Regions from separate parts of the Sorangium sp. So ce281 genome, predicted to be linked through region 1. Evidence: predicted binding sites of a transcription regulator. Region 1 holds the regulator's gene; each other region holds the start of a gene.
What was found. The regulator HrcA, encoded in region 1, represses chaperone genes, less so after heat shock. The targets are predictions, from matches to a motif close to GNTAGCACTCNCCNNNGGNGAGTGCTANC.
Positions count from the first base shown of each region.

Region 2: the regulator HrcA is predicted to act here: its motif matches at 2,393-2,421, upstream of groES (co-chaperone GroES).
Region 3: the regulator HrcA is predicted to act here: its motif matches at 3,355-3,383, upstream of groES (co-chaperone GroES).

Region 1 covers NZ_CP150322.1:13,112-18,667, forward strand. Annotated here, with positions in the region: gene WMF27_RS00040 (hypothetical protein) at 1-867, opposite strand, end outside; gene WMF27_RS00045 (hypothetical protein) at 938-1,732, opposite strand; gene hrcA (heat-inducible transcriptional repressor HrcA) at 2,119-3,162, shown strand; gene WMF27_RS00055 (RluA family pseudouridine synthase) at 3,155-4,114, opposite strand; gene WMF27_RS00060 (response regulator transcription factor) at 4,416-5,261, shown strand; gene WMF27_RS00065 (ArnT family glycosyltransferase) at 5,358-5,556, shown strand, end outside.
Region 2 covers NZ_CP150322.1:7,765,007-7,770,562, reverse strand. Annotated here, with positions in the region: gene WMF27_RS29400 (GNAT family N-acetyltransferase) at 1-204, opposite strand, end outside; gene groL (chaperonin GroEL) at 333-1,961, opposite strand; gene groES (co-chaperone GroES) at 1,995-2,285, opposite strand; gene WMF27_RS29385 (hypothetical protein) at 2,739-3,344, shown strand; gene WMF27_RS29380 (hypothetical protein) at 3,344-4,009, shown strand; gene WMF27_RS29375 (response regulator transcription factor) at 4,146-5,012, shown strand; gene WMF27_RS29370 (hypothetical protein) at 5,370-5,556, shown strand, end outside.
Region 3 covers NZ_CP150322.1:3,698,117-3,703,672, forward strand. Annotated here, with positions in the region: gene WMF27_RS14115 (hypothetical protein) at 1-40, shown strand, start outside; gene WMF27_RS14120 (DNA adenine methylase) at 63-950, opposite strand; gene WMF27_RS14125 (hypothetical protein) at 1,498-2,469, shown strand; tRNA gene WMF27_RS14130 (tRNA-Glu) at 2,707-2,781, opposite strand; tRNA gene WMF27_RS14135 (tRNA-Gln) at 2,821-2,894, opposite strand; gene groES (co-chaperone GroES) at 3,502-3,801, shown strand; gene groL (chaperonin GroEL) at 3,870-5,556, shown strand, end outside.

The sequences.
Region 1 (5,556 bases):
TGGCGGGGGGCCGAGCGGCTTGCCGGTCTGGTACGCCTCGCGCCACGCGTCGCCGGTGGGCTTGTCGACGATCATGAGGTCCACGGGCGCGCCCTGCGCGCTGACCTTGAGGTAGAGCGCCTGGTCCGAGTCGGCGATCTCGAACGGCCCGAGGTAGTCGCGCTGGTGCGCGTGCACCTCGACGGTCTCGTTCGCGAAGGTGTACCGCTCCTCGTCCTCGGCCTCGAACGGGTGGTGCGGTCGCTGGGGTGGCATGAGGATCCCCAGCGTGAAGTCCTTCCCGGTCTCCTCGTTGTAGAGGACGGTGAACCCGCGGGTCAGCTCACCCGCGACGATCTGGTTGCCGAGCACGTTGGCGAGCCCTCCGAACGGCGGGACGTTGGCCATCACGTCGATGACGGGGTTCTCGACGTAGCCCAGCTGGAAGCTCGGGCCTTGCACGATCCGGTTCAGCCGTCCCCACACGTAGACGTTGTCGTCCGCGAGCTGGAAGTCGGGTCGGTACTCGACGGACGTCGTGAGCGAGAAGCCCACCCGCTTGGCCGGCTGCATGTAGCCGTACCCCGTGCCGGCGATGTGGACGGTGATCGTCTGGGCCGCGTCGTTGACGTCGTACGAGCACTGCATCGGGAAGAACCGCCCGATGGACGCCGATCTGTCCTGCAGGCGCAGCGAGACCCCGCTCTTCAGCATCTCGGGGCAGATCTTGCTGGCGCCGAAGTTCGAGAACAGGAACCAGCGGAGGCCAGGGCTCGCGTTCACGGGGCCGCTGACGCAGGGGCAGCCGACGAACGTGAACGACAGCGCGACAGCGGCGAGCGCCAGCGCGGCGGACGCGCGGGAGAGCGGGGGTCTTCGTGCGGGCACGCGGGCTAACATAGCGGGTCGACCTCGGAGGGAGAGCGGGTTTGCGCGCGGGGGGACGGCCCCTCCCGGATCAGCGCACGAGATGCCATTGGACGCCGGGGGTCACCTCGAGATGCAGGTGGTTTTTGTGCGCCCGGTCGTAGTTGGGCGTGAGGATCGACGTGAAGATGTGCTGGTCCACCGCCTCGCACACGATGGATCGCAGCTCTCGCGCCGCCGCGTCCGCCGGAGGGCCGCTGCCCGCCCCCTTGCCGGCCCCGCGGCGCCGCCCGGTCGGGTCGGCGCTCTCGCCGCAGACCGGCGCGCCGCGCCTGCCGACGAAGTCGCGCTCCACCTCGAGCCAATCCTCCGCGAACCCGCCGCCGACGCGCTCCTTGACGAACCTGTAGGGGTCGATCGCGAGCCCGCCGGGGTGCCTCGTGGCGAGCTTGCCCTCGGGCCACATCCTGGCCGGAGGCCGCCAGGCCGAGAACATCAGCACCTCGTCGATGTCGTGCGCGCGGAGGATCCGGCTGAAGTCCGAGAGCGCGAGCGCGAGGCGGCAGTCGAAGACGTCGTACGGGTTTCCAGCGCGTTGATGGGCCGGCAGCGCCGTCCGGTAGACGACCCCGCCGACCTCGTCCGGCAGCCGCACCGGAGCGAGCACGCCCGGCGCGCGCTGCACCGGCTGGAACGCGATCTTCCGCTGCGTGAGCGCCGCACGGCATTGCTCCGCGCTCATGGCCGCGTAGCGCGCCGACGGGTGCTTCGCCCAGTCCTGGTGGTACCTGACCTTCGGCTTGCCCTGCGCGCTCGGCGCGGCGGCGAGGGGGCCGAGCGCTAGGGCGAGCGCGCAGGCAGCGGCGGCGTGGCGTGCGGGCGGCATCGTTGCGGTACATCCCTCGTGCGAAGCAAGGCAGGCCGACCCTCTCGGGGGCCGAGCGACCACGTAATCACGTAACCGCGTGGCCGCGTGGCCGCGTGGCCGCGTGGCCGCGTGGCCGCGTGGCCGCGTGGCCGCGTGGCCGGCCGCGCCGCCATCCGGTGGGGCGGGGCCCCGTGCGCGGGGCGGCACCTGCCCGATCCTACCGCGACATTTGACCGGGCCGCGCGATCCCCTCAAAATGGGTCGCATGCGCGTCCGTGGGTCGAGCGCCCGCACGCGCAGCTTGACGTACGGGAGCGAAGGTCCGGCCCGCATGGCTTCCCGGGCTGGGCGGTCCCTGGTCCAGGTAGCCACGGCGGCGCGCTTGTGCGCGGCATGCAACTGACATGGGTGATCTTTCCAATCGAGCTCGAAAGATCCTTTTCGCCGCGGTCACCGAGTTCATCGCAACGGGCGACCCAGTTGGCAGCAGGACGCTCGCCCGGAAATACGGGCTGGATCTCTCGGCTGCTTCGATCCGCAACGTGCTCGCCGACCTCGAGGAGGCCGGGTACCTCCACCAGCCGCACACCTCTGCCGGGCGGATCCCGACCGATCGCGCGCTCCGGCTGTTCATCGACGCGCTCGTCGAGCTCCGGTCGCTGTCCCCCGAGCAGCAGGCCGAGCTGAGCGCGAGGTTCACCGAGATCTACGCGGGGGCGAACGATCCGCTCCGCGAGACGGGGCGCTACCTCTCGGAGCTGTCCGGCGCCGCGGCGGTCGTCGCGGCGCCGCGGGCGGAGCTCCGCGCCCTCGCCCAGCTGCGCTTCATCCCGACCAAGCCCGGGCAGCTGCTCGCGGTGCTCGTCTTCGCCGACGGCTCGGTCGCGAACCGCTTCATCTCGGCCGACGAGGCGATCAACGAGGGCGAGCTCACCCGGATCCACAACCTGCTCACCGACGTCATCGAGGGGCGCACCCTGGGCGAGATCCGGGACCTGTTCGCCCGCCGCCTCGCCGACGAGCGCCTCCAGATCGACGCGCTGAGGCGCCGCGCCTTCGAGCTCGGCAGCAAGGCGATGGCCGACGTGACCCCGCGGAGCGAGGTCGTCATCGAGGGGCAGAACCGCCTGATCGATCTGCCTGAGTACGCCGATGTCGACCGGCTCAAGAAGCTGATGAAGGCGCTCGAGGAGCGCGAGGAGCTCGTCGATCTGCTCGACCGGACGCTCGCCGCCGGCGCGGGTGAGGTCACCGTGTTCGTCGGCAGCGAGGCGGGCGACCTCGGTGGAGGCCAGCTCAGCCTCGTCGCCGCGCCGTACATGGAGAACGGCCGCGTCGCCGGGACCGTGGGCGTGCTCGGCCCGACGCGGATGGACTACGCGAAGGTCATGCCGCTGGTCGACGCCACGGCTGCGGCGATGACCGAGGTCCGCGGCAAGGTCAAGTAGCACCCCTCCGCTGCGGCTCGCGGAGCCGCTCGAGCACGTCGTCGAAGTCCGGGGGCGGCGGCGCCTGGAAGCGCATCGGCCGGTCGTCGGCCGGGTGGTTGAAGCCGAGCTCGGCCGCGTGGAGCATCAGCCGCGCGGCCGGGACCCTCGCCCCGCGGTAGCCCCGCACGTAGACGGTCTCGCCGACGAGCGGGTGCCCGGCCTCCGCGAGGTGGATGCGGATCTGGTGCGTGCGTCCCGTCTCGAGCCGGCACGCGACGAGCGTCACGCCCCCGGCGCCGGCCCCCTCCTGCGGCCCTCGGAGCACCTCGATCGGCTCCACGTGCGTCACCGCGAGCTGCCCCTCGCGCCGCCCCTCTCGCGCCGAGCCGCGCAGCCCGTCGCCCCGATCCTCGACGAGGTAGCTGCGGTAGGTGCCGCGCGGGACGGCGCCGTGCGCCAGCGCCAGGTACTGCCGGTGCATCGCGCGGACGCGGAGCTGCTGCGCGAGGTGCTTCTTCGCGGCGAGCGTCCGCGCGAAGACAAGCAGCCCGCTCGTCCCCTTGTCGAGGCGCTGCACCACGCCGAGCGGCGCGCGCCCGCGCAGGCGGTCGCGCCTGGCCAGCACCTCGCGCACCAGCGCGTCGAGGGTCGCGGCCTGCTCCGCGGGATCCTCGTCGCCGTACGGGATGGTGCTCACCCCGGCGGGCTTGTTCACCACGATGACGCTCGCGTCCGCGTAGACCACGAGCTCGCCCTCGAGCTTGCGCCGCCGCACGGTCTCGGGCCTCGGCGCGTGCAGGCGGATCTCGAGCAGCTCCCCGCCGAGCACCCGCCGGCGGGCGCTCGGCGCCACCGCGCTCCCGACCAGCACCTTGCCGGTCTCGATCAACCGGCGCGCGTCGGACCACGAGACCGCGGCCAGCGCACGGACGGCCCCGTCCAGCGGGCGCCGATCCAGCTCGGCGGGCACCGTCCAGCGGCCATCCTGCGGAGGTCGTACCTGGGCGGCCGGGTGGACGCCGGTCGTTTCGGCGGCTTTGTCTTCCTGGCTCGGCGGAGTGGCGGGTCGGAGCGAACGCATGTAGAAGCTCACAGGGGGGCGCCTCGGCTCCGCCCACCAGCGTGGGACCGGGCTCTACCGGCGCGAAAAACGCACATCCGCGGGGCCCGCGGGGGCGAAATACACCGCGAATGTTGACACATCGCGCGACCGGAGCCGAAGATATCCAGAGCCGTCATCGCTTTCTCGCCATCTGAGAGGAGACCCGTTCGTGGCCAGCACCCTTCTCGCCGTAGACGACAGCGTGACCATGCGCAAAGTGCTCGAAATCACCTTTGCGGGTCAGGATTTCCGCGTCGTGACGGCGAGCAGCGCCGACGCTGCGCTGCAGAAGCTCAAGAGCGATAAACCCGACCTGGTGATCGCCGACGTCACGCTCGAGCCGAAGAACGGCTACGAGCTGTGCAAGGCGATCAAGCAGGCCTCACCGGCGACGCCCGTCCTGATCCTCTCGTCCAAGCAGAACCCGTTCGACCCCGCCAAGGGATCGGGCGCGCAGGCGGACGATCACATGGACAAGCCGTTCGACACCCAGCAGATGATCGACAAGGTCAAGAAGCTGCTGGCGTCGCGCGGCGAAGCGAAGCCCGCCGCCGCAGCGGCCCCTGCTGCCGCGGCGCCTGCGCCCGCGCGCTCTCCTGCGGCGCAGCCCGCCGCCGCCGCGCAGCAGGCAGCAACGAGCCCGCTCCAGCGCGCGAAGACCCTCATCTACACGCCCAACGCGCCGGCCACGAGCGCTGCGCCGGCCCAGGCCTCGGTCAAGACGGCGCCGGGCGGCCCGGCGAACGTGCCGGTCACGACGACGATGGCCTTCTCGCCGACGCCGGTGTCCGGCGTGCCGAAGACCGCGACGGGGCCTGCCGCCGTCGCCGCGACCGCCTCCGCGCAGGTCAACGGCCAGATGGCGAGCAAGCTCGAGGGCCTCGGCCTCACCTCCGATCAGGTGGAGGCCGTGATGGCGCTGTCCCGCGACATCGTGGAGCGCGTCGTGTGGGAGGTCGTGCCGGTGCTCGCCGAGACGATCATCAAGGAAGAGATCGCGCGCCTGACGAAGTAGGCGCGCACCGCGGCCTCTGCCTGGCCGTGGCTGCTTTGTCCGGCGTCCTGGAGTTGCTACGCCAGGGCCGCGCCTCGTTCCGCGGTCGGCGCAGCCATGAACGACACACACGACAAACGCAGCGGTGCGCCCGCGGACGCCCGCGACGGGACGGCCGCTGGCGATCTGGAGAGCCCGAGCGCTCCTGCGCCACGCGCGCCTTCCGCCGGCGACGGGGCAGCGGGGAGCAACGGCATGGTCGGGATGGCCGGGGCCGCGGCCGACGCCGAGGAGGCTCGCCTCGTGCCGCAGGGCA
Region 2 (5,556 bases), 4.5 Mb from region 1:
CCACAGGAACGCCTCTGGATCGTCGCGCAGCCGGTCGAGCGGCGAGCTGAAGGCGCGCTCGACGAGCGCGCGCCCGGGCCAGGCGCCAGGGAAGCGCGCGCCGGACAGGGCCTCGGCCTCGGCGCGATCTCCGCGGATGACCGCCTCGAGCAGGGGCAGCGAGACCGGGGTGAGCGCCAGGCGCTCGGTAGTCAGGGTGCTCATCGCGAACCTGCGCCGGATCAGATCATGCGCCGCGGCTCGCCGGAAGTCGAAATGGCGAAGGGCCGACTTCCCGAGGAGGAAGCCGGCCCTCGCCCGCCGGGCTTAGCGGTCAGCGCGGCGCGTCGCGATCAGAAGTCGTGGCCGTGGCCCGCGTGGCCGCCACCAGCCGCCGCCTTCTCCTCCTTCGGCCGCTCAGCGATGAGCGCCTCGGTGGTGAGCATCAGGCTGGCGACGCTGGCCGCGTTCTGGAGCGCCGACCGGACGACCTTGACCGGATCGATGACGCCCATGTCGAGCAGGTTGCCGTAGTCGCCCGACGCGGCGTTGTAGCCGTACGAGTCCTTGCCCTCGCGCACCTTCTGCACGACGATCGAGCCCTCTTCCCCGGCGTTGGCCGAGATCTGGCGGAGGGGCTCCTCGATGGCGCGGCGGATGATGTTCACGCCGAACCGCTGCTCGTCGTTGACCTTGAGCTTCTCGAGCGAGCTCTGCGCGCGGATGAGCGCCACGCCGCCGCCCGGGACGATGCCCTCCTCGACGGCCGCGCGGGTCGCGTGGAGCGCGTCCTCGACGCGGGCCTTCTTCTCCTTCATCTCGGTCTCGGTCGCGGCGCCGACCTTGACGACCGCGACGCCGCCCACGAGCTTCGCGAGCCGCTCCTGGAGCTTCTCGCGGTCGTAGTCGCTCGTCGTGTTCTCGATCTGAGCGCGGATCTCCTGCTGCCGGGCCTTGATCTTGTCCTTCTTGCCCTGGCCGCCGACGATCGTGGTGTTGTCCTTGTCGATGATGACGGTCTTGGCGCGGCCGAGATCGCTGATCGTGACGTTCTCGAGCTTGAGGCCGAGCTCCTCCGCGATCACCTGGCCGTCCGTCAGGGTGGCGATGTCCTTCAGCATCTCCTTGCGGCGATCACCGAAGCCCGGCGCCTTGACGGCCGCGCAGTGCAGCGTGCCGCGGAGCTTGTTCACGACGAGGGTCGCGAGCGCCTCGCCCTCGACGTCCTCGGCGATGATGAGGAGCTGCTTCTGGCTCTTGGCGATCGCCTCGAGCACCGGGAGCAGGTCCTTCATGTTGGAGATCTTCTTCTCCGAGATGAGGATGTAGCAGTCCTCGAGGTTCGCCTTCATGGCCTCGGGATCGGTCACGAAGTACGGCGAGAGGTAGCCGCGGTCGAACTGCATGCCCTCGACCACGTCGAGGGTCGTGTCGGCGCTCTTGGCCTCCTCGACCGTGATCACGCCCTCCTTGCCGACCTTCTCCATGGCGTCGGCGAGGAGCTTGCCGATCGTCTCGTCGCCGTTCGCGCTGATCGTGCCGACCTGCGCGATCTCCTTCGCGTCCTTCGTCTGCTTGGCCGAGCTGTGGAGGTGCGCCACGATCGCCTCGACCGCCTTGTCGATGCCGCGCTTGATCTCCATCGGGTTGTGCCCGGCCGCGACGAGCTTGGAGCCCTCGCGGTAGATCGCCTGGGCGAGCACCGTCGCGGTGGTCGTCCCGTCGCCGGCGATGTCGCTCGTCTTCGAGGCGACCTCGCGGACCATCTGGGCGCCCATGTTCTCGAAGCGGTTCTCGAGCTCGATCTCCTTGGCGACCGTCACGCCGTCCTTGGTGACCGTCGGCGAGCCGAAGCTCTTCTCGATGACGACGTTGCGCCCCTTCGGGCCGAGGGTGACCTTGACCGCGTCGGCGAGGGCGTTGACCCCCGCGAGGATCATGCTGCGGGCGGACTCGTTGTAGATGATTTCCTTGGCTGCCATGGTGTCTCTCCTAAGTTCCTTCTGTCGCCCGCGTCACTTCTCGATCACGCCGAGGATGTCGTCCTCGCGGAGGATGAGGTGCTCCTCGCCGTCGATCTTGACCTCGGTGCCCGAGTACTTGCCGAAGAGGACGCGATCGCCCTCCTTGACGTCGAGCTTCCGCACGGTACCGTCCTCGGCGACCTTGCCGTTGCCGACGGCGACGACGGTCCCCTCGATCGGCTTCTCTTTCGCGGTGTCCGGAATGTAGAGACCTCCCTTGGTCTTCTCTTCTTCCTTCACGCGCTGAACGATCACGCGGTCCTGGAGCGGTCGAATCTTCATCTTTGCAAGTCCTCCGGGGACGAGCGCCGCGTCCCACGAACGGCGAGACCCAGCCGGCGCGACGGAGCGCGCCGGAAGGCCCCCTACGGTTGCAGTCTGGGCACTTTGCTAGCACTCACCTGAGGCGAGTGCTAGCGAGCGCGCGGAAGATAGCCACCCCCTGGAGGGTGTCAAGAGTGGCTCCAGGCCGGCACTTTGCGTGTTGGCAGCCAGGCGCAGAGGTGGCTGTAAGTTCTGGAGATCGCAGGGGAAGGTGCGTGGCGCAAGGCTGGGCTCGGCGGAGCCCCTCGGCTAAAATACGCTTATGAGGGCAAAGCTGCGGCAGCACAGTGACGCGATGCCCTCAGGGCCTCCAGCCCGAGGGAGGCCGTCAGGACGTGTCTGGTTGACCTGAGCGCGCGGTGGCCCGGGTTACGTCGGTATCCAGGGCACCCGCAGAGGTGAGGTGCCGCTGTGAGCCAAGCGATCTCTCTGTCCCCGAGCATGACCCGCTATTTCCAGGAGGTTGTGGACGAGGCGCTCCGAGTTCGGAACGTCGCCGCCACCGAGGCGGCGTCGAGCTACCTCGTCGGTCTGCTCTGTGCTTTTGCTCACCCGGACGAGCATGCCGAGTCTGCCTTCAACCAGCCCCTGACCTTTCTTCTGCGCGACGCGCTGGAAGCCTCCGGAGCCGAGCGCTTCCAGCGGCTGCGTAACCTGGGAGACAGCGTGCTCTACGTGGTCGGTTTCTTCGGCGGCCACATCGAGCTCAAGGGGGTCGATCGCGGCTACGTGGTCGGGGTCGGGTCGACCGCCTACCACCATGCGGCCGCTATGCTGCGCCTCAATGCGCGCGTCGGCCAGGGGCCCGATGTTCTTTCGGAGATGGCCGAGAAATTCGAGCGGTTCGTGAGCGTCCTGAACGATGTGGCCGACGGCACGCTCGCGTCGGGGGCCCGGGACGAGCGCTCGGTGCTCCGGCTGTACGAGCGCTGGGTTCGTACGGGATCGAGCCGCCTCGCGGATGAGCTCGGGGCACGAGGGCTCGTGCCGAGCCGTGGTACGGGCGGGCTCAACTGATGCGGGGGGCGACCTTCCCGTCCCGGATCCAGCAGCACCTGGCGCGCACCTATGCGCTCGATGACGCGCCCGCGGTCGACGATTTCATCCGGCTGACGGACGGCAGCGCACGCGAAGCGCTGCTGATCCGGTACGCCGACGGGGATATCGAGATCGCGCTGCACCTGCCCCGCCGGGCGATCGCGCGGGGGCGAGAGCGGACGTTCGACGAGATCTGCCAGATCGTCGAGGGCGTGAGCCACTTCCTCTATGTGGCCGAGCGGGCCCGCAGGGAGCTGCCGGCGACCCAGCTCGAGCTCGAGCTCCAGGCCGAGGTCGACAAATACGTGCTGCTCGTCCATGGCGATCTGGCTGACGAGGTCGAGCCGCCAGGCCCGCCGCTCCGGCGCCGCCACGAGGCGGCCCCGCCGGGGGCGGGGCGCTTCGAGCCCGAGCGCGCCGCGCGGATCCGCGCCCATCTCTTCGAGCGGGTCACCTTCATGGATCCGCCGGGCACGGAGACCGGCGACCGCTACCGGATCGCGAACGATCTGGCGGCGCGGTTCGCGGGCCGACTCGAGGCCGAGTTTGCCCGCCACGGGCGTCATGCCGAGCTGCTCGCGGCGCTGCGACGCTTCTACGCGGCGGGGCAGACGGAAAAGATCGCCCTCGCGCGCGCCGCGTGAGCGCATCCTCCCGGTCGCTCGGGGTCGCTCGGGAGGCCGGCGAACGGGCGGCGGCGACGAAGAGCGCTCGCCGCGGCCGCGCGCTCTCGTTCTCTCTTGACCGGTTCGCGCGCACGTACTCTCATCCGCATCCACGATGCCTTCCGCGAGCACGATGCCGCCCCGGGTGCTGGTGGCCGAAGACGAACCGGCGATGTTGAGCCTCGTTGCGCGTCACCTGAGGAACCTAGGGTTCTCTGTGATCGAGGCTTCCGAGGGCGATGCCGCCTGGGAGCTCGCGCGTGAGCACCGGCCGGATCTGGTGATCCTGGACGTGATGATGCCCGGCATGAGCGGCTGGGAGATCTGCAAGCGGCTGAAGAGCGACACGTCCGACGGACGGCCGTTCGCGAGCACCGGCGTCATCATGCTCACCGGGATCGGCGAGAACCTGAACGAGATGACCTCGCCGCTCTTCGCCGCGGACGCCTGGTTGAACAAGCCGTTCGATTTCGGGGAACTGGACGCGCGGGTGCGCGAGACGCTCGCGCGTTATGCGAAGCAGGTTCCCGATGCGAACGGCGCCAGGGCTCAGGCGAGCGCGGTTGGCGAGGAGCGTGAGGCCGCGGAGCTGCCGTCTTCCAGAGAGCGGGCGACGGGGGCGAAGAAGTCGGCGGCAAACGGTGCCATGGCGAGCAGGGCGGCTGCGAAGCGGTCGGCCGTGACGAAGAAGCCGGCCACCAAGGCGGCGAAGAAGCCGGCCGCCAAGGCAGCGAAGAAGCCGGCTGCGAAGGCGGCGAAGAAGCCGGCTGCGAAGGCGGCGAAGAAGCCGGCCGCCAAGGCAGCGAAGAAGCCGGTCGCGGCGAAGAAGCCGGCCGCGAAGGCGGCGAAGAAGCCGGCCGCCAAGGCAGCGAAGAAGCCGGTCGCGGCGAAGAAACCGGCCGCCAAGGCGGCGAAGAAGCCGCTCGCGGCGAAGAGGCCGGCCGCCACGAAGGCGGCGTCCAAGAAGAAGTCGATGAAGTGATCCAATCCGAGGCGGGCGCCGTGCGCAGTGGCCCGTCACCTCGTTCCCACGCAACGTACGCGTGCCGCCGCCGAGCCGGGCGCAGAAGAGCCGTCCGAGCAGCGCCCCGAGGGAAGACCCCACCCACCACCGGCAGCGCGCATCCATGCCGGCGGCGCGCTGAGCGCAGAGGCTGCCCTGCACGGGAATCATCAGGGCTCGCCGCGCGTCATTCGCACGTACGTCGCGCGCAGCCTCCCACGTACGTCGCGCGGAGCCTCCCAGGAACTTTCGGGCGCCTGACCCGTCAGCAGGTACAATGCTGCGACGTTTCCCCTTCGAGGGCCCCCGCGGGGGGCGCCCGGAGCGCTGAGCACCGTGAGCGACTCTCGCACGAAGCAACTGGACCGCATTCGCAGCGCCGCGCTCGCGGTTGAGCTGAGGCTCCGGTTCGGGCGCGCGCTGCGCGCGCTGCCGAGCGCGCTGACCCTCGCGCTCGCGCTCGCCGCCGGGACGCTCGCGGTGCACAAGGCGCTCCCGGCGTACCTCGGCGAGCCGCGCGCGC
Region 3 (5,556 bases), 3.7 Mb from region 1:
CCCCGATCCGAAGAAGCACGAGGGGAAGACCGTCGATTGAGCCGCGCGCCGCGGCGCCGGGCTCAGCCCGCCTTGTCTGCGGGCGCCGCCTTGCGGCTCCGTCTGGCCCCGTAGTTCCGGATCACGATCTCCCCCACGCGGCCTCTGGCGTCGCTCTTCGCGTTGATGCTCCGGAGCGCCGCGACGCGGTCGATCTTGAACCGCTTGTAGAGCGGCGGGATCTCCGGAACATCGGAGTTCGAGAGCATCACCTGGACGCCTCGCCCGTCGAGCTCCGCGAAGAGGGCGGCGAGGCGCTCCTGGTCGCGGAAGCCGAAGCCGCCCGCGCTGTAGGACGTGAAGTTCGCGGTCGGCGAGACCGGCGAGTACGGCGGGTCCAGGTACACGAAGTCACCTTCCTGGGCGTGGTCGAGCACGCGCTCGAAGTCGCGGACCTCGATCTCGACGCCCTGCAGCGCCGCCGAGCAGGCCCGCAGCTGGGGCGGGTTGCAGATGGACGGCTTGACGTAGCGGCCGAAAGGCACGTTGAAGCGGCCGGCGCTGTTGACCCGGTAGAGCCCGTTGAACCCCGTCTTGTTCAGGAAGATGGTCCGCGCGGCGCGCTCGGGCAGCGTGAGCGAGGCGGGATCGACGTCGCGAACCCTGTAGTAGTGCGCCTCCTCGTAGGCGTGGCCGCCCAGCGCGGCGATCACCTCGTCGACCCGATCGCGCACCGCCCGGTAGCAGTCGATGAGCTCGGCGTTGACGTCCGTCAGCGTCGCGCGCTTCGGCTGCAGGCAGAAAAAGAGCGCGGCCCCCCCCATGAAGGGCTCGAAGTAGCGCCCGTAGGACGCGGGGAGGAGCGGCTGGAACTGCCGGAGCAGCTGGCCCTTGCCGCCCGCCCATTTGAGAAACGGGCGGGGCGTCACGGGCGCGTCGTCGTCGGAGTCGGTGACAAGGGCGGTGGTCATCGCGCAATACTGGACGCCAACCTACCAGGGCGCGCGATCGTCCTCAACCGCCGAAGGCCACCGCGTGCGAGCACCCTGGTCCGACGCGCCTCGCCGGTCCGCCCCCGACGCGCGGGTGCCCGGGGCCATGGGTCTCTCCAGGCTAGGTCGTTCTATGTCCACGTCGCGGCCCCGTCGGGCGGCGATGTGCCTTGAGGTCGACAGTGGATGTTGGTCTGATTTGCTAGTGATTCCGATTGCTTGTAAGCATGCGTGAGCGTGCGTGTCCCGGCTGGAGCGCCGCCCGGATCATGGCATGTCGCCGCTTGCGCGATCGCCGAGCAGGGATAAGTTGAAGTCTCGACACGCGGGCTGAACAGCCGCTGGTGGAGCGGAGCTCTCCCGCATTCGCGCACCGCCGCGTCAGGCCATCTCGCCGGTGGACCTGCGCGGCGCGGCAGGGGCTCGCTCGGGCGCTGGGCGCGGGCGTCCCGCGCCGGGTGGCGGCTCCTCCAGGGGCCGCCATTCGTGGCAGCCGCCGTTGCTTCTCGACAGGAGGGATGCCGCCATGATGCTTGCCTTCGACCTCGATCGCGACGACGCCCCGCAGCAGCGCGGCCCCGGTCCTGCGGACGGACCGGGTTGTTTCGGTGAAGCCGCGGACTACCGCGCTCAGCGGATCCTGTACGCCGCCCGCGACTGGATCGGCGAGCAGGACGGCATCACGACCGACGGTCGCTCGCTGATCCTGCTGCACGCCCAGCGGACGCCGCCGGATCGGCGCGAGGCGCTCGTGCGCTGCTTCGAGCGCGTGATCCTGCACGCCCCCCGGCCGGAGCTCGCCGCGCTCGCCGCGTCGCTGCGCCAGGCGGGGCTCTCCGTGGACGAGGACCTCTCGGTGATGGGCGCCCCGGCCGGCGAGGTGCGCGCCGCGGTGCAGGGGCTCAGCCGGTTTCGCACATTCCCGCCGGGCCTGCGCCTGTCCAGGGTGTCGCCGGACGACGACGAGGCGTCGATCCGCGCGATCCAGGAGCTTCAGGCCGAGAGCGGCCACGCGCCGCTCCCGGGGTGGTACCTGCGCGGCGGCGAGGGGCGCTCCTTGACGTTCGCGCTGCGCGACGGCGCGGGGGCGCTGATCGGCTGCACCACCCTGTGCGTCGTGACGCGGCCACAGCCTGCCGAGATCGGCGGGCGCGAGGCGCTCGCCCAGCTCGGGCTGCTGGGCGCCCCGCCGCTCTGGATCTCCGACGTGGGCGAGGCGCCCTCGTGGACGGCCATGCCGATCTGCACCTGCCTGCGCGAGGACCACCGCGGGCGGGGGCTCGGGGCCCCGCTGCAGGCGGCGGCGCTCCGGGAAGGGCACGATCGCTTCGGGATCCGGTGGTTCTACGCGCTCGTCAAGGCCGGCGACGAGATCGCCAAGCGCATGAACGCGCGTTGCGGGCTCGCCCCGCACCGCGCCGAAGGGTTCCTCGTCGCGTCGGCGGTGCCCCCCGAGAAGCCCCGGCGGCCGGCGGACGGGCGCCGCGGCTCAGGCTGACAGCACGGGCGCGAGGAGAAAGCGCCGCCGTCCTAGCCGAGGAGCCACGGGGCCGGCGGCCGCCGCGCGGGGCACCTCGCCTCGGACGAATGCGCCAGAGGGTAGCGCAACGTGAACGGAGCAGGACGTTCTCGCTGATCTGCGTGCTCGCGCGCTCGTCGAACGACGCTGCGCTTCGCGTCGCGCTCGACGCACGACATAGACGGAAGCAGCAGGAAACGAGGCGAGGGGGTGAAGTGGCGATCCCAGCGGGAATCGAACCCGCGTTACCGGCGTGAGAGGCCGATGTCCTAACCGCTAGACGATGGGACCTTGTTCTGCGGAGAAAGCCGACAGCTGAGCTGAGCGGCCTGGCTGGGGGACAAGGATTCGAACCTTGATAGCAAGAGCCAGAATCTTGCGTCCTGCCGTTAGACGATCCCCCAAGGGGTCAGCGCCGTGTTCATCAGCGCCACGGGCCGCGGAATCTACTTGGGCTGCCTGGATTGTCAAGCGATCAAGATCGGACCCGCCGAAGAAAAATGCCCGCTGCCAGAAATCGCCCATATTTCGCATGGTTCGAGCGCTTCATGGGGTGAGCAAGGCCTCCCCCCTGCCCAACCCCTCGCTCAACCCGCTCCGCCCTCGTTGCATGCCGTCCGTTGCTGCCGTCGCGCGTCGCGCGTCGTCGCGCGTCGTCGTGCTCTCGCCATGATCCGTCCAGATTGTCCACGTGCTGTCGGGGGCTCGTCCCCGAGGAGGCTCCACGAGGTCGCGACCGCGCCCTCGCCGTCGCTTCTCCCGACATCTCGGCTTCGCCGTTCGGGACTCTCGGCTCCGGAAAAGTCGCGGCTCCCTGCTGCGTGCCCTTGACGCGCCGGGTGACTGATTTACTTTCGGCCGCGGTTTAGCCACCGGCCTAGGAGAGTGCCAAGAGACTGCGATCTCGGGCACTTAGCTCTCGTCGCGCGGGCGGAACGCCCCAGCGGGGGGGCGAACGGGACCTCCGGCGAGCCGATGGTCAGTCAACAAGCCGAGGACGAGGGAGCCACCATGAAAATCAGGCCGCTGCAGGATCGGATTGTCGTCAAGCGCGTCGAGAGCGAGACGAAGACCAAGGGGGGCATCATCATCCCCGACGCCGCGAAGGAGAAGCCGATCGAGGGGCGCGTCGTCGCGGTGGGCAACGGCAAGGTCCTGAAGGACGGCAAGGTTCGCCCGCTCGATGTGAAGGTCGGGGACAAGGTGCTGTTCGGCAAGTACAGCGGCACCGAGGTGAAGCTCGACGGCGAGGAGCACGTGCTCATCCGCGAGGACGACGTGCTCGCCGTGACCGAGCCCGCCGCGACGTGAACCAGGTCTGAGGCTACCGAACGCAAGCGTTAGTACACGCGGCCTCGCGGCCGCGAGGGGATTGAGAGATGGCTGCCAAGCAGATCGTTTTTAGCCGCGGCGCTCGCGCCGCGATCCTCAAGGGCGTGAACACGCTCGCCGATGCGGTCAAGGTGACCCTCGGGCCGAAGGGGCGGAACGTCGTCATCGAGAAGAGCTGGGGCTCCCCGGTCGTGACGAAGGACGGCGTCACGGTCGCCAAGGAGGTCGAGCTCGCCAACAAGCTCGAGAACATGGGCGCCCAGATGGTGCGCGAGGTCGCCTCGAAGACCAGCGACAAGGCCGGCGACGGCACGACGACGGCGACGGTGCTGGCGCAAGCGATCTTCGGCGAGGGCCTCAAGCTCGTCGAGGCCGGCCACAGCCCGATGGATCTGAAGCGCGGCATCGACGCGGCGGTCGCGAAGGTCATCGAGGCCGTGCAGAAGGCCGCCAAGCCGACCAAGGACAAGGACCAGATCGCCCAGGTCGCCACGGTCAGCGCCAACGGCGACAAGGAGATCGGCCAGATCCTCGCCGACGCCATGGAGAAGGTCGGCAAGGAGGGCGTGATCACGGTCGAGGAGAACAAGCGCATGACGACGGAGCTCGAGACCGTCGACGGCATGCAGTTCGACCGCGGCTACCTCTCGCCCTACTTCGTGACCGACCCCGAGAAGATGACCGCGGTGCTCACGAACCCGCTCATCCTCGTGCACGAGAAGAAGATCTCGGCCATGGCCGACCTCCTGCCGCTGCTCGAGCAGGTGGTGAAGCAGGGGCGCGAGCTGCTCATCCTCTCCGAGGACGTCGAGGGTGAGGCGCTCGCCACGCTCGTCGTGAACAAGCTGCGCGGCACGATCAAGGTCGCCGCCGTGAAGGCGCCCGGCTTCGGCGATCGCCGCAAGGACATGCTGAAGGACATCGCCATCCTCACGGGCGCGACGCCGTTCATGGAGGACCTCGGCCAGAAGCTCGAGAGCGCCACGGTGCGCGACCTCGGGACGGCCAAGCGGGTCGAGATCGACAAGGACAACACGGTCATCGTCGACGGCCAGGGCGACAAGGGCGGCATCAAGGGCCGCATCGAGGCGATCCGCAAGCAGATCGCGGACACGGCGAGCGACTACGATCGCGAGAAGCTCCAGGAGCGGCTCGCGAAGCTCGCCGGCGGCGTCGCCGTGGTGAAGGTCGGCGCGGCGACCGAGACCGAGATGAAGGAGAAGAAGGCGCGCGTCGAGGACGCGCTGCACGCGACGCGCGCGGCCGTCGAGGAAGGCATCGTGGTCGGCGGCGGCGTGGCCCTCTTCCGGGCGGCCGCCTCGCTGGAGTCGCTCAAGTTCAACGACGACCGCGACGTCGGCGTGAGGCTCGTGCGCCGCGCCGTGGAGGCGCCGCTCCGCCAGATCGCCCAGAACGCGGGGGTCGACGGGACGGTGGTCGCGGAGAAGGTCCGGTCGGGCGCGCCGACGTTCGGCTACAACGCCGCGACCGACTCGTACGAGGACCTGCTCGCCGGCGGCGTCATCGACCCGGCCAAGGTCGTGCGGCACGCGCTCTCCAACGCGGCCAGCGTCGCCGCGCTGATGCTCACGACCGAGGCCCTCGTCGCCGAGAAGCCCAAGAAGGAGAAGGCCGCGGCCGGCGGGGTTCCCGGCGGCATGGGCGGCATGGGGGGTATGGGCGGCATGGGCGGCATGGGCGGCATGGGCGGCATGGGCGACTTCGACATGGGTT